3 regions of the Plantibacter flavus genome follow, and region 3 is predicted to be linked to each of the others. Evidence: predicted binding sites of a transcription regulator. Region 3 holds the regulator's gene; each other region holds the start of a gene.
What was found. Region 3 encodes HrcA, which represses chaperone genes, less so after heat shock. Its sites were predicted from a motif close to TTNGCACTCGNNNNNNNCGAGTGCNAA; they were not measured.

Region 1 (4,802 bases), 530 kb from region 3:
TTGGACGTGCTCCTGCCCACCGACGATGACGGCGTGCATGTCGCGACCGTCATCGGGACGCTCCTCGCGTTCGCCGCCGTGGCGATCGCATCGGCGCGGTTCAGGCGTCGTCCCGCGGCATCGTCGTCCGCCGACTGAGTCGAGCCGTCATCGGTCGGATGTCGTGAGCGACTCCGTCCTCAGGGCATGGAGCTGAGGTGCGCCTTCGCGTCGAACGTCTTGCGACGCCCCGTGCGAGCGTTACCCGGCTTCCCTCCGACGTACAGCCAGCCGAGGAGCTCCTCGCCCTTCTTCAGGCCATGTGCCTTCCGGACCGCTTTGGCGCGAGTCGCGCCGCCGGTGCGCCAGAACACGCCCCAACCGGCGTCGTCGAGCAGGAGGCTGACCATGTGGGCCACTCCTGCCGCGACCGCCTCCTGCTCCCAGGCGGGCACCTTCGACTTCTTCACACTCACGACGACCGCGAGCAGCAGGGGCGCGCGGAGCGGCTTCGTCGAGGGCTTCGAGTCGCCTTCCGCCTTCGCGAGCGCCCGACCGAGCTTCACCCGGTCGTCGCCCCGGAGGGTGATGACCCGCCACGGACGCAGGGCGCTGTGGTCTGCCACTCGACCGGCCGCCCCGAGGACCTCGAGGAGTTCCGCGTCACTCGGAGCGATGTCGGTGACCTTCGACCACGAACGGCGCCCGGCGACGGCGGCCAGGACCGGGCGCTCGATCGGTTCGGTCACTCCGTCGGCTCGGCGGTGTCGGCCGCGGCGAAGTTGAGCGCGATCGAGTTCATGCAGTAGCGGTCACCGGTGGGCGTCCCGAAGCCGTCGTCGAACACATGACCGAGGTGCGAGCCGCAGTTGGCGCAGCGGACCTCGGTGCGCACCATCCCGAGGGAACGGTCTTCGATGAGTTGCACCGCCTCGGGGTTCACGGACTCGTAGAAGCTCGGCCATCCGCAGCCGGAATCGAACTTGGTACCGCTCTTGAAGAGCTCCGCGTTGCAGGCGGCACAGGTGTAGAGGCCCGCGCGTGACTCGTCGAGGAGCTCACCGGTCCAGGCCCGTTCGGTCGCCGCTCCGCGGAGGACCTGATACTGCTCGGGCGTGAGTTCCTCGCGCCACTGCTCATCGGTCTTCGACACGTCGTACGTCATGCTGCTCCATTCGTCTCGGTCATCCTACGTGCGGGGCCGCCTCGTGCATGCAGCTCCCGACGTATTCCATAACACTGCACCGAGCCTGATCCTTCCCGGTGAACGTCGGCCCTCGCCGGGGTGGATGCGGCCCGGCGGCCATCGGCTGAATAGACTTGGAGGACGGCGGACCGGAGCACGACTCCACGGTCGCCGCATCGGCACCGATCGGCAGGAGACGAGCATGCAGTCAGCGTCGCGTACGCCTGCCGATGACGAGGCGTCGACGCCGACGGGCGGCCTCGAGCCGCGCGAGCTCGAGATCCTCGAGTTCGAGTCCCATTGGGTGCAGCACGTCGGGGCCAAGGAGGCCGCCATCCGCGACCGCTTCGCCCTGTCCCCGGCCCGGTACTATCAACTGCTCGGCGCGCTCATCGACTCGCCGTCCGCCCTCGCCCACGACCCCATGCTGATCAAGCGGCTGCAGCGCACCCGCGACGCCCGACTCTCGGCGCGAGGAGCCTCGGCTCCCCGCACCGACGGCTGAGCAGCTCCCGGAGACCACACCATGGCTGAATCCTTCCCGCCCGACCGCTTCGACGAGGTCCCCGACCTCAAGCGCGTCGGCGCACACCGTGCCCCTGCTCCCAAGGGACGCGGCTGGATCGCCTTCCTCGTCGCCGTCGTCGCAACGCTCGTCCTTGTTGGGATCGGCACCTTCGCCCTGTTCGGACTGAACGACCGCATCGACTTCTTCGGCGGCTCGCAGAGCCCGAGCGCCACGCCCACGCCGACCCCCACCCCGACCGAGGCGGCCCCCGTCGTCGACCCCGCGGCCAGCATCCTCGTCCTGAACGGCACACCCACTGCCGGCCTCGCCGCATCGGCGGCGGCGGCGATCTCGGCCGCCGGCTTCACGCAGCAGATCCCGACGAGCGACGCCAGCACCGAGGACGTCACGGCGAGCGGCGTCTACTACCAGGATCCGTCGCAGGAGGGCGTCGCTCGCGCCATCGCGAACGCACTCGGCGGTATCCCGATCCAGATCACGGACACGTACGCGATCCCCGTCGAGGAAGGCGAGGCACCGGTCCTCCGCATCGTCGTCGTGGTCGGCGCGGACTACCAGCCGGCCGCCTGAGCGCGGCTGGAGCAGGTCGATCGGTCAGGTCGCCGGCTCGCCGTGTTTCCGGAGTGTTTCCTCCATGTTGAGTTGTCGTATCACTCCGCCCCGTTTGCCGATTTCGGGGTGAATCCGCGCGGTGCCCCGGATTAGTATCTGGAATTGGCCGCTCATCCCGTCCCGTCTCGACTCGCCCCCGGGTCCGCTTCGGCGCAGGGTGGCCGCCGGGATCCCGATCCCGGATGGCAGGTCCGGGTCCGGCAACAGTCGGGCGCCGAGAGCACGCAGCAATGGGAGTATGAAATGGCGAACGGAACCGTCAAGTGGTTCAACGCTGAGAAGGGCTTCGGCTTCATCACGGTCGACGGCGGCGGACAGGATGTCTTCGTCCACTACTCGGCGATCGACATGAGCGGCTACAAGTCCTTGGAAGAGGGCCAGGCGGTCGTCTTCGAGGTCGGCACGGGAGCAAAGGGGCCCCAGGCCGAAGGTGTGCGCCTGGCGTAGCCGCTGATCAGGCACGCGATTCCTGCGACGCCGTCCACTCCGGTGGGCGGCGTCGTTCGTCGTTCCGGGGCGGTTCCCGGGAGTTCGCTCAGGGCTCCGGTGCTCACTTGCACTCCCACCCCCTGAGTGCCAGAATCGACTTAGCACTCGTACTCATTGAGTGCTAACAACGTTCATGACGTCCGGGAGGGACGAAAAACACACATGGCTAAGATCATTGCTTTCGACGAGGAGGCCCGTCGCGGCCTCGAGCGTGGACTGAACATTCTTGCTGACACGGTCAAGGTCACCCTTGGGCCGCGCGGTCGCAACGTTGTCCTCGAGAAGAAGTGGGGCGCCCCCACGATCACCAACGACGGCGTGTCCATCGCCAAGGAGATCGAACTCGACGACCCGTACGAGAAGATCGGCGCGGAGCTCGTCAAGGAGGTCGCCAAGAAGACCGACGACGTCGCCGGCGACGGCACCACCACGGCGACCGTGCTGGCACAGGCGCTCGTTCGCGAGGGCCTCCGCAACGTCGCCGCAGGCGCCGACCCCATCAGCCTCAAGCGCGGCATCGAGAAGGCCGTCGAGGCCGTCACGGTCGAGCTCATCGCCAACGCCAAGGAGGTGGAGACCAAGGAGGAGATCGCTGCGACCGCTTCCATCTCCGCCGGCGACACCACCATCGGCGAGATCATCGCCGAGGCGATCGACAAGGTCGGCAAGGAGGGCGTCGTCACCGTCGAGGAGTCGAACACCTTCGGCACCGAGCTCGAGCTCACCGAGGGCATGCGCTTCGACAAGGGCTACCTGTCGCAGTACTTCGTGACCGACCCCGACCGCCAGGAAGCGGTGTTCGAGGACCCCTACATCCTCATCGCCAACCAGAAGATCTCCGCGATCAAGGACCTCCTGCCGATCGTCGACCAGGTCATCCAGTCGGGCAAGCAGCTCCTCATCATCGCTGAGGACGTCGACGGCGAAGCTCTCGCGACGCTCGTCGTCAACAAGATCCGTGGCATCTTCAAGTCCGTCGCCGTCAAGGCTCCGGGTTTCGGCGACCGCCGCAAGGCTCAGCTGCAGGACATCGCCATCCTCACCGGTGGCCAGGTCATCTCCGAGGAGGTCGGCCTCAAGCTCGAGACCGTCACCCTCGACCTGCTCGGCCGTGCGCGCAAGGTCGTCATCACCAAGGATGAGACCACCATCGTCGAGGGTGCCGGCGACGCCGACGCCATCGCCGGTCGTGTCTCGCAGATCCGCAAGGAGATCGACAACACCGACAGCGACTACGACCGCGAGAAGCTCCAGGAGCGTCTTGCCAAGCTCGCGGGCGGTGTGGCGGTCATCAAGGCCGGTGCAGCGACCGAGGTCGAGCTCAAGGAGCGCAAGCACCGCATCGAGGACGCCGTTCGCAACGCGAAGGCCGCCGTCGAAGAGGGCATCGTCGCCGGTGGTGGCGTCGCCCTGATCCAGGCCGGCAAGACCGCGTTCGAGAAGCTCGAGCTCGTCGGTGACGAGGCGACCGGTGCGAACATCGTCAAGGTCGCCATCGACGCTCCGCTCAAGCAGATCGCGCTCAACGCAGGCCTCGAGCCCGGCGTCGTCGCCGACAAGGTCCGCAACCTGCCCGTCGGACACGGCCTCAACGCCGCGACCGGTGAGTACGTCGACATGCTCGCTGCCGGCATCAACGACCCGGTGAAGGTCACGCGCTCCGCGCTGCTCAACGCAGCGTCGATCGCCGGCCTGTTCCTCACCACCGAGGCCGTCGTCGCCGACAAGCCGGAGAAGAACCCGGCTCCGGCCGGCGACCCGACCGGTGGCATGGACTTCTAAGTCCGACAGCAACACCTGCGCAGGGCGTCTCCTTCGGGAGGCGCCCTGCGTCGTTTCGTCATCCCGCATCGGGGAGGACCCTCGACCTGTGCGCTCGTCGCGCATGGATCGAACAGTCGTTGTAGAGACGTGATCGGAATGGCATATCTCCCGAGGTGACGGTTCCTATGATCGAGCTATGAGACGTATCGGGGGAGCGGCGATCGCCGCCGTAGTGATTCTGGG
Region 2 (4,802 bases), 690 kb from region 3:
GACGCCGCGCTTCTTGATCTCGAGGACGCCGATCCCGCGATCCCGCATCGTGCGCTTAAGGATCTTCTCGTCCATCGGTAGCCGCTCGAGCACCCGGAAGGTCGTGGCGAACGGCGAGGTCGTCGCCGTGTCGGAGGTCAGGTAGGCGATGCCCTGGCCGAGCATGCCGGCCTCCAAGCGGACGGCGAGGTCGCCGATGAGTCGGGCCCGGATCACCGACCCGTCGGGTTCGTGCACGTAGTCGCCGAGTTCCCGCACGGGGGCGTCGTCGGCGTCGGCCTCGGCGTGCAACTCGTGGTGGACGCCGTCCGCGAGGAGGAGCGCGGACCGTCGGACGTCCGGACGGGCCAGCGGGCCGAACCAGAGCGCCATCTCGACGAGCTGTCCGTCGACCGACACCCACTGCGCCTCGGCGTCGTCGGGGATGAGTGAGCGGTCGAATCCGGGCCCGAGCTTGACGCCTGTGGGGAGGCTGGTCGCCGCACCGAAGACCAGGTCGAGGGACGGGGTGTAGTCGGCGGCACTGGACAACCGCGCGGTGTCGGCGTGTCCTGCGGTGCGCCGCGCGGGATCGAACCAGACCGCGTCGAAGTCGTCGAGCGAGACGTCCTCGGCGGCGGCGTTCCGCACGGTCGCCGTGGGGAACGGGGCGAGGTTGTAGCTGGCGATGGCCGCGGTGACCTCGTCGATGTCGACCGCCGTGACCTCCAGGTCGAGCGAGGCCATGGCCATCGAGTCGGCGCCGATGCCGCTGCCGAGGTCGGCGATGCGTGTGAGGCCGGCCCGGGCGAAACGCCCGGCGTGCAATGCGGCGACGGGAAGGCGCGTGGCCTGTTCGAGGCCTGCCTCGGTGAACAGCATGCGGCCGGCGAACGGACCGAACTTGCCGACGGCCTTCTGCCTGAGCCGCGACTGCGTGAGGACCGCCGCGACCAGCTCGGGGGAGTTGCCCTCCTTGCGCAGGCGCCCGACCAGGCGGACGGCCTCGTCCTTCGTCGGGTAGGGCGGCAGGGAGTCGAGGAGCCTGAGGCCGTCGGCCGTGAGGAGTTCGACGAGTTCAGAACGGTCCATGGTCAGCGGGCCTCGGGCGGAGCTGGATGCATCCGGCAACGGTAGCAGCCGCTGATTGGCACTCGCATTGCATGAGTGCCAGAAGATGCCTACACTGGAATCAGCACTCTCGCAGTGTGAGTGCTAACCACGTCTTCGTTTCAAGAAAGAGGTCAACCGTGTCGGTCTCCATCAAGCCGCTCGAGGATCGCATCGTCATCAAGCAGGTCGAGGCAGAGCAGACCACCGCTTCCGGTCTGGTCATCCCCGACACCGCCAAGGAGAAGCCCCAGGAGGGCGAGGTCGTGGCGGTCGGACCCGGTCGCATCGACGACAACGGCAACCGCGTCCCGCTCGACGTCGCCGTCGGCGACAAGGTGATCTACTCCAAGTACGGTGGCACCGAGGTCAAGTACGCCGGTGAGGACTACCTCGTCCTGTCCGCGCGCGACGTCCTCGCAGTCGTCGTCCGCTAGTCACCAGCGCACGGATCCGGCGGCTCAAGCCGCTCAACAGCCCGAATGGCATTCGCCGTTCGGGCTGTGTCCGTTTTCGGAGGGTGTCGCGGGGAGTCGCGGGTCTAGCCTGGACCAGTGCAGAACCCCAGCGATCCAGCCGACGTCGACATCCACCCCGTCACCGTCGACGGGGGAGGGGATCGACGTGCGAGTGTGGCCGTGCCCCAGCAGGGGAGCCGGTCCGGACTGCTCTCGGCGGTCGCCGCCTACTGCCTCTGGGGAGCGCTCCCGCTCTACTTCATCGCCCTCGCACCGGCCGGCGCCTTCGAGGTCGTGGCGTGGCGGATCCTCTTCTCCCTCGTCTTCTGCGCCGTCCTCATCCTGGCGACCCGTTCCTGGCGTCGACTGTTCGGCATCCTCCGCCAGCGCCGCATCGTCCTGACGATGGGCCTCGCCGGAGCGCTCATCTACGTCAACTGGCAGACCTACGTCTACGGCGCGCTCAACGGCCAGGTGGTCGAAGCGTCGCTCGGGTACTTCATCAACCCGATCGTGACCGTCTTCCTCGGCGTCTTCTTCCTCCGTGAGCGGCTGCGTCCGGCCCAGTGGGCCGCGGTGGTCGTGAGCGTGATCGCGGTCCTCGTCCTCGCGATCGGACACGGCAGCGTCCCCTGGATCGCCCTCATCCTGGCTTTCTCATTCGGCCTCTACGGCTACATCAAGAAACTGGTGGGCGGTTCGGTCGACGCCGTGTCCGGCTTGACGCTCGAGACCGTGTGGCTGATGCCGGTCGCGATCGCCCAGCTCATCGCTGTCGGCGTGACCGGTGGGCTGACCATCGGCACCGCAGGCGTCGGGCACGCCCTGCTGCTCGTCGGTGCCGGCGTCATCACGGCCGTCCCGCTCCTGCTGTTCGCGGCAGCGGCGCGCCGCCTCCCGCTCACCTGGATGGGTTTCATCCAGTACTTCGCACCGATCATCCAGTTCGTCGTCGGTGTCGCGGTCCTGCACGAGGCGATGCCGCCGGAGCGCTGGTTGGGCTTCGGCCTCGTGTGGCTGGCGCTCGCGATCCTCACCGTCGACATGCTCGTCGCCTCCACCCGTGGTCGTCGGGCCGTCGGGGCCGAACGACGGCGCTCGACGAGCATCTGAACAGCGGATTCCAGCGCTGATCGCGCGACCACTGCAGGAAATGCGCGAAACAGCCCCTCCTGAGGTAACGATTTGGTCGTGTTACACGCTTGTAACGTCAACGACATTGTCCAGCGCACGTGCAGCGGATAACTTGACTCAACGGCAGCCCCTGGAGCTGCCACTCTTCTGACAAGCAAGGAGTACCATGAGCGTCTTTTCGAAGGCCACGGCCGCTCGCTCCCGCCCACGTTCCATCGTTCTCGGTGGTATCGCACTGATCGGAGCCAGCGCGCTGGTCCTGAGCGGTTGCGCCTCGAGTGGTAGCGGCGACAGCGGCAGCAGCAGCAAGCCTGCTGGCGACCTGACCCTGAAGCTCGGCACGGCGTTGCCGCAGACCGGTAACCTCGCGTTCCTCGGCCCGCCCGAGGAGGCCGGTGTCGGTCTCGCGGTCAAGGAGGTCAACGACGCTGACCTCGGCATCAAGATCGACCTGACGCTCGGCGACTCGGGTGACTCCGACAACAAGGCGTACGCGACCGAGGTCCCCCGTCTGCTCTCCGAGGGCGTCACCGCCATCATCGGTGCAGCGTCCTCGGGTGTGTCGAAGCTCTTCATCGACGAAGTCACCGGCGCAGGCGTCATCCAGTTCTCCCCGGCGAACACCTCCGCGGACTTCACCACGTGGGACGACAACGGTCTCTACTGGCGGACGGCGCCGTCCGACGTGCTGCAGGGCGAGGTCCTCGGGAACCTGATCGCGGAGGACGGCAACGCCACCCTCGGCATCATCTACCTGAACGACTCGTACGGCACCGGCCTCGCGAAGTTCACCAAGGAGGCGTTCGAGAGCGCAGGCGGTGAAGTGGTCGCCGAGCAGTCGTACAACACCGGTGACACCTCGTTCGACGCACAGATCAGCGCGGTCAAGGCGGAGAACCCCGACGCGATCGCGATCATCGCGTTCGAGGAGACCAAGACGATCGTCCCCGGTCTCGCCGGCTTCCCGTCGGACAAGCTCTACTTCGTCGACGGCAACCTCGCCGACTACAGCGCGGACTTCGCTCCGGGCACCCTGACGGGCGCCAAGGGCACGCTGCCCGGTCTCGACACCGCGAAGCTCGGTGACTTCACCGACCGCCTCCAGGCGTTCGTGAAGGACGAGGGTGGAGAGCCGCTCAAGGACTACAGCTACGCGGCTGAATCCTACGACGCCGTCATCCTGCTTGCCCTCGCGGCGCTGCAGGCCGGTTCGACCGAGGGTGCCGACATGGCGGCCGAGCTCCAGTCCGTGTCCGGTGGTAAGGACAAGGGCGAGAAGGTGACCACCTTCGAAGAGGGTGCGAAGGCCATCGCCGACGGCAAGAAGATCGACTACGACGGCAACTCCGGTCCGATCACGTTCGACGAGAACGGTGACCCGACCGAGGCGACCATCGGTATCTACCAGTACGGTGACGACAACAAGTACACCCGCACCAACTAGTCGCCCACGCGACTGACGAGGCCCCGGAGCGATCCGGGGCCTTCGTCGTGTCCGGCAGCTGTAACTGCCGCCCTCGCGTGTGCTGTGCCGTGTGTGGTGGCGCCAGCGCGGTGCGCTGACGCGAGCGCGGGTCCAGCGCGTGAGCGCGGGTCTCCGGAGACCCGCGCTCACGCGTCTGCGACGCGCTCACGCCGATTCCGAGCCCATGCGGCACAGCGGGGCGCGCTCACGCCGGCGCACCGCGCCGACAGCGACCAGTCGGACGCCCGGGTCAGCGGAACGCGCGTTGCAGCCCGGCGCGCTCGAGCTTCGCGGCGAGCCGACTCGGATGGACCAGGTCCTCCCAGGTGGCGCGGACGACGGTGTACCCGAGCGCGCGCAGACGGTCCTCCCGATGCTTCTCCGCCAGGACGATGTCGGCCACGTCCCGTCCCTGCGTGAACTCCTCCCGTACATACTTCTGCCGGCCGTCGAGTTCGAGGATGATGCGCTCGTCCGGCCAGACCGCATCGACCACGCCGACCGGTCCGTCCGCGTCGGAGAAGGCCTGCTGCAGCACCGGCAGGGCGAAACCGAGCCGCGCGATCACGACCCGCATCTTCGATTCACCACCGTTCGCGGCGAGCGGGTCCGCGAACTCGATCGCAAAGCGCACCTGGCGTCCTCCCCGCCGGCCC
Region 3 (4,802 bases):
CCCGGCACAACCTCTCCTACTGGACCGGCGAGGACTGGTGGGGTGTCGGCCCGGGCTCGCACAGTCACGTCGGCGGGGTGCGCTGGTGGAACGTCAAGCACCCGGCGGCGTACGCCCAGCGGATCGCGGCGGGGGAGTCGCCGGCCGCCGGGCGGGAGACCCTGGACGACGAGACGCGGGAACTCGAACGCATCCTGCTGCTCACCCGCACGCGGGACGGCATCCCCATCCGGACGCTCGCCCCCGAGGCTCGTACGGCGGTCGCCGGGCTCATCGCCGAGGAACTGGTCGACGCACGGCAGGCCCTGCTCGGACGGCTGGAGCTCACGCGCCGCGGACGGCTCCTCGCCGACGCGGTCGTCCGGCGTCTGGTCGGCGACTGACCCTGCCCGAGGCGCAGAACAGCCCCGCCCGGCGGACCGGACGGGGCTGTGCTCGTACTCGACGGATCAGGCCTTGATGAACTGGATCGTGAGCGGGTAGCTGTACAGCTCACCCTTGTTCGCCTTGATCGCGGCGATGATGCTGAACACGATCACGACGACGTAGACGGCGATGATGATGAACAGACCCACGACGACGATCGTCAGGATCGAGCCGACCACGAGCGCGATCAGCATCGTCAGCTGGAAGTTCAGCGCGGTGAGCGTGTGCGCCTTGATGAACGGGCCGCGGTCCTTGAGGACCAGGTAGCCGATCAGCGGGGGGATGAATCCGAAGAAGATCCCGCCGATGTGGATGAGCGTCGACCAGAGCTTCTCGTCCGACGGGCTCATGGGCTGAGCGGCGGCGTACGGCTGCTGGTACTGCGGGGCGCCTGCGGGCGGCGGCGGGTAGGAGCCGGCAGCGGGCGGCGGCGGCGCGTAGCCACCGGCGGGCGGGGGCGGGTAGGCGCCTGCGGGCGGCTGCTGCGGAGCTGCGGGAGGGGGCGTCGCGCCATCTCCTGCAGGCGGAACCGACCCGCCCTTCGCTGGGTCGACGGGCGGCTGAGCGTTCGGATCGGACATCTTCGCACCTTTCACGGAGAGTGATATTCAATTGGTCCAGCTGAGCGTATCGCACCAGGTGTCGCTCATCAGGGACCCACGCCTGCGGCCAACGGTATTCCCGCGGCACGGGGCCGCGCAAGGGACGGCTGCGCGGAGGCCACGATATGATTGGCAGTCAGGGTCTTCGAGTGCTGATGGTCGGCGCTCCGAGGTGGATGACGGGAGGAGATCGAGATGGTGTCGGATCGCGGTCTCGAAGTGCTCCGCGTCATCGTGCAGGACTACGTCGCCTCGCGAGAGCCCGTCGGGTCCAAGACGATCGTCGACCGCCACTCCTTCGGGGTCTCCGCAGCCACCATCCGCAACGACATGGCGCAGCTCGAGGACGAAGAGCTCATCGCCGCCCCCCATACCTCCTCCGGCCGGGTGCCGACCGACAAGGGCTACCGGATGTTCGTCGACCACCTGGCCGACCGCCGCCCGCTGAACAACGCCCAACGGACGGCGATCGAGACCTTCCTCGGTGCGTCCGGCGACCTCGACGAGGTCCTGCACCGCACGGTGCGGCTGCTCTCACAGCTGACGAACCAGGTCGCGCTCGTCCAGTACCCGATGTTCTCCCGGGCGCGCGTCCGGCACCTCGAGTTGGTGAGCGTCACCCCGAACCGTGTGCTCGCGGTCATCATCCTCGACAACGGCCGCGTCGAGCAGCGGCTCATCGAGACGGAGAGCCCGGTCGACGATGACCTCATCTCGCGTCTCCGCTCGCTGTGCAACGAGGCGGTCGCGGGCCGTCCACTCCTCGACGCCCACGACGCGATCGGCGACGTCCCCGCCGACATCGCCGATCTCGACCGCGCGGCGGCCGTCCGCATCGTCGACGCGGTGCGCGAACAGCTCTCGGCGCAGCGCCAGGACCGCCTCGTCATGGCCGGCGCCGCCAACCTCGCCCGCACCGAAGACGACTTCCCCGGCAGCATCTATCCGGTCCTGGACGCCATCGAGCAGCAGGTCGTGCTGCTCCGGCTCTTCGGTGAGATGGAGTCCGAGCGCGACGGCGTGGTCGCCAGCATCGGGCGCGAGAACGCGTCGTTCGGCCTCGAGACCACGAGCGTCCTCGCCGGGAACTACCGTTCCTCTGGTGGCGAAATCGCCCGGCTCGGCGTCCTCGGCCCCACGAGAATGGACTACGCGAGCAACATGGCTGCGGTCCGCGCCGTCGCCAGGTACCTCTCGCGCATCCTCGACGCCGAGTGACGCATCCTCGTCGCGTCCTCCAACACCTTCCGCACCTCGAACGAAAGGCCCTCAGTGGCTGACTACCCCGACCACTACGCAGCACTCGGTGTCGCCAAGGAGGCGACGCCCGAAGAGATCAAGAAGGCGTACCGCCGCCTCGCTCGCGAACTGCACCCCGACGTGAACCCGGGTTCCGACGCCTCAGAGCGGTTCAAAGAGGTCACCCACGCCTACGACGTGCTGAGCGACCCCAAGCAGCGCCAGCAGTACGACCTCGGTCCGCAGGCGGGTGGGTTCGGCGGAGGTGACGCCGGGTTCGGCGGCTTCGGCGACATCTTCGACACCTTCTTCGGCGGGGGTGGCCAGCAGCGCGGACCCAAGTCCCGCCGCGCACGCGGCGAGGACGCCCTGTTGCGCGTCGAACTCGACCTCGACGAGGTCATCTTCGGCACCCACCGCGACCTCGAGGTCGACACCGCCGTGCTCTGCAGCACCTGCAACGGCTCCTGCTGCCAGCCCGGCACCTCACCGGTGACCTGCGACATCTGTCACGGCACCGGCTCCATCCAGCGGGCCGTCCGCTCGCTGCTCGGCAACGTCATGACCTCGGCGCCCTGCGGCACCTGCCGCGGCTACGGCACGATCATCGCGACCCCGTGCGTCACCTGCCAGGGTCAGGGCCGGCTCCGTGCCCGCCGCACCGTCTCGGTCGACATCCCGGCCGGTGTCGACACCGGTCTGCGTCTGCAGATGCCGGGGAGCGGCGAGGTCGGCCCGGCAGGCGGCCCGAACGGCGACCTCTACCTCGAGATGAAGGTCAAGCACCACGACGTCTTCAGCCGCGACGGCGACGACCTGTTGTGCACGCTCGAAGTCCCGATGACCGACGCCATCCTCGGCCGCCAGGTCACCGTCCACGCGCTCGACGGCGACGTCGAGGTCGAGCTGCGACCGGGCGTTCAGAGCTCGGAGGTCATCACGGTCAAGGACCGCGGGGTCACGCGCCTCCGCGGGAACAGCCGGGGTGACCTCAAGATCGGCGTCCAGGTCGTCACCCCGACGAAGCTCGACCACCGCGAACGCGAGCTGATCAAGAGCTTCGCCTCGGGACGACGCCAGGGTGCTCCGGCGCTCGCGCAGTTCCAGCAGGGCCTGTTCGCGAAGATCCGCGACCGCTTCCACGGCGTCGGTTGAGATGAGTTCGCTGTACCTCCGCGAGGACCTCGAATCGACCGGTGTCGGCGACTCGGTGACCCTCCGTGGGCCCGAGGCGAAGCACGCCGTCGCCGTGAGTCGGCTGCGGGTCGGCGAGACGACGTCGATCGGCAACGGTCGTGGCCTGATCGCGACCGGACCGGTCGTGCGCAGCGAGCCGGGCGAGTTGGAGATCCGCGTCGAATCGGTCGTGGTGCATCCGGAGAACCGTCCCGGGCTCGTCCTCGTGCAGGCGCTGGCCAAGGGCGATCGCGACGAACTCGCCATCCAGGCGGCGACCGAGCTGGGTGTCGACCGCATCGTCCCGTGGGGTGCCGAGCGCAGCATCTCCAGGTGGCAGGGCGACAAAGCGGTCAAGGGCCGTGCGCGCTGGCAGCTCATCGTGCGCGAGGCGTCGAAGCAGTCGATCCGCGCCCGGGTACCCGAGGTGGCCGAGGTCGTCGACACCCGTGGACTCGCGGCGATCGTCGCCGGCCGGACGGTCCTCGTCCTCGAACCCAGCGCGGCACTCGCGCTCTCGGAGCTCGACCCGTCGGCACTGCTCGCCGAGGAGCTCGTCCTCGTCGTCGGTCCGGAGGGCGGCATCTCGCCGACGGAGCGGGAGCGGCTCGAAGCGGCCGGCGCGATCGAGGTCCGGATCGGCTCGGGCGTCCTGCGCACCTCGACGGCAGGGCCTGCGGCGATCGCCGCGCTCAACGTGCTGCTCGGTCGGTGGTGACGATCCACCAGCCCGCGCACGAGGCCGCCACGAACCTTAGACTGGTGGACATGAGTGAAGCACCGTCGGTATTCAGCCGCATCGTGTCGGGGGAGATCCCGACGACCCTCCTCGCCGAGACCGATCGGGTGATCGCGTTCGCCGACATCGCACCACAGGCGCCCGTGCACCTCCTCGTCGTCCCGAAGACCGCCGAGTACCGCGACGTCGTGGAGTTGGCCGCTGGAGACCCCTCCTTGCTCGCTGAGATGGTCGAGGTGGCGTCGTCGCTCGCGAAGGAGCACACCGGTGGCGAGTTCCGACTCGTCTTCAACACCGGCGAGTCCGCCGGGCAGACGGTCTTCCACGTGCACGCGCATGTCCTCGGCGGTTCCCTGCAGGAGGGCACCCTTGGCGGAGCCTGAGTCCTCGAACCCAGACCACCCCACCGCCGCTCGGCCGGAGGAGGTCGAGCACGTCCTCCTGGTGGACGGGCTCGCCATGGTCCGTCTCCTCGGCCCACAGGACCGACTCCTGACGACCGTCGAGCGCGAACACCCCGGTGTCTCGGTGCACGTGCGCGGCAATGAGATCACCATCACCGGCCCGGCGCCGCAGGCCGACGCCGCCAGACGACTCGTAGAGGAACTCATCACCATGGT

Region 1: a site for HrcA is predicted at 2,894-2,920, ahead of groL (chaperonin GroEL). Genes of this name have one in related genera too.
Region 2: a site for HrcA is predicted at 1,127-1,153, ahead of groES (co-chaperone GroES). Genes of this name have one in related genera too.

The regions. Positions count from the first base shown of each region.
Region 1 covers NZ_CP019402.1:1,344,181-1,348,982, forward strand. Annotated here, with positions in the region: gene BWO91_RS06340 (DMT family transporter) at 1-138, shown strand, start outside; gene BWO91_RS06345 (nitroreductase family protein) at 180-728, opposite strand; gene msrB (peptide-methionine (R)-S-oxide reductase MsrB) at 725-1,144, opposite strand; gene BWO91_RS06355 (DUF3263 domain-containing protein) at 1,368-1,670, shown strand; gene BWO91_RS06360 (LytR C-terminal domain-containing protein) at 1,692-2,264, shown strand; gene BWO91_RS06365 (cold-shock protein) at 2,550-2,753, shown strand; gene groL (chaperonin GroEL) at 2,958-4,577, shown strand.
Region 2 covers NZ_CP019402.1:1,191,330-1,196,131, forward strand. Annotated here, with positions in the region: gene BWO91_RS05585 (class I SAM-dependent methyltransferase) at 1-1,071, opposite strand, end outside; gene groES (co-chaperone GroES) at 1,230-1,526, shown strand; gene rarD (EamA family transporter RarD) at 1,722-2,660, shown strand; gene BWO91_RS05600 (ABC transporter substrate-binding protein) at 2,848-4,125, shown strand; gene BWO91_RS05605 (hypothetical protein) at 4,397-4,802, opposite strand, start outside.
Region 3 covers NZ_CP019402.1:1,876,971-1,881,772, forward strand. Annotated here, with positions in the region: gene hemW (radical SAM family heme chaperone HemW) at 1-383, shown strand, start outside; gene BWO91_RS20220 (DUF4870 domain-containing protein) at 450-1,007, opposite strand; gene hrcA (heat-inducible transcriptional repressor HrcA) at 1,224-2,246, shown strand; gene dnaJ (molecular chaperone DnaJ) at 2,301-3,422, shown strand; gene BWO91_RS08860 (16S rRNA (uracil(1498)-N(3))-methyltransferase) at 3,424-4,161, shown strand; gene BWO91_RS08865 (HIT domain-containing protein) at 4,212-4,565, shown strand; gene BWO91_RS08870 (PhoH family protein) at 4,642-4,802, shown strand, end outside.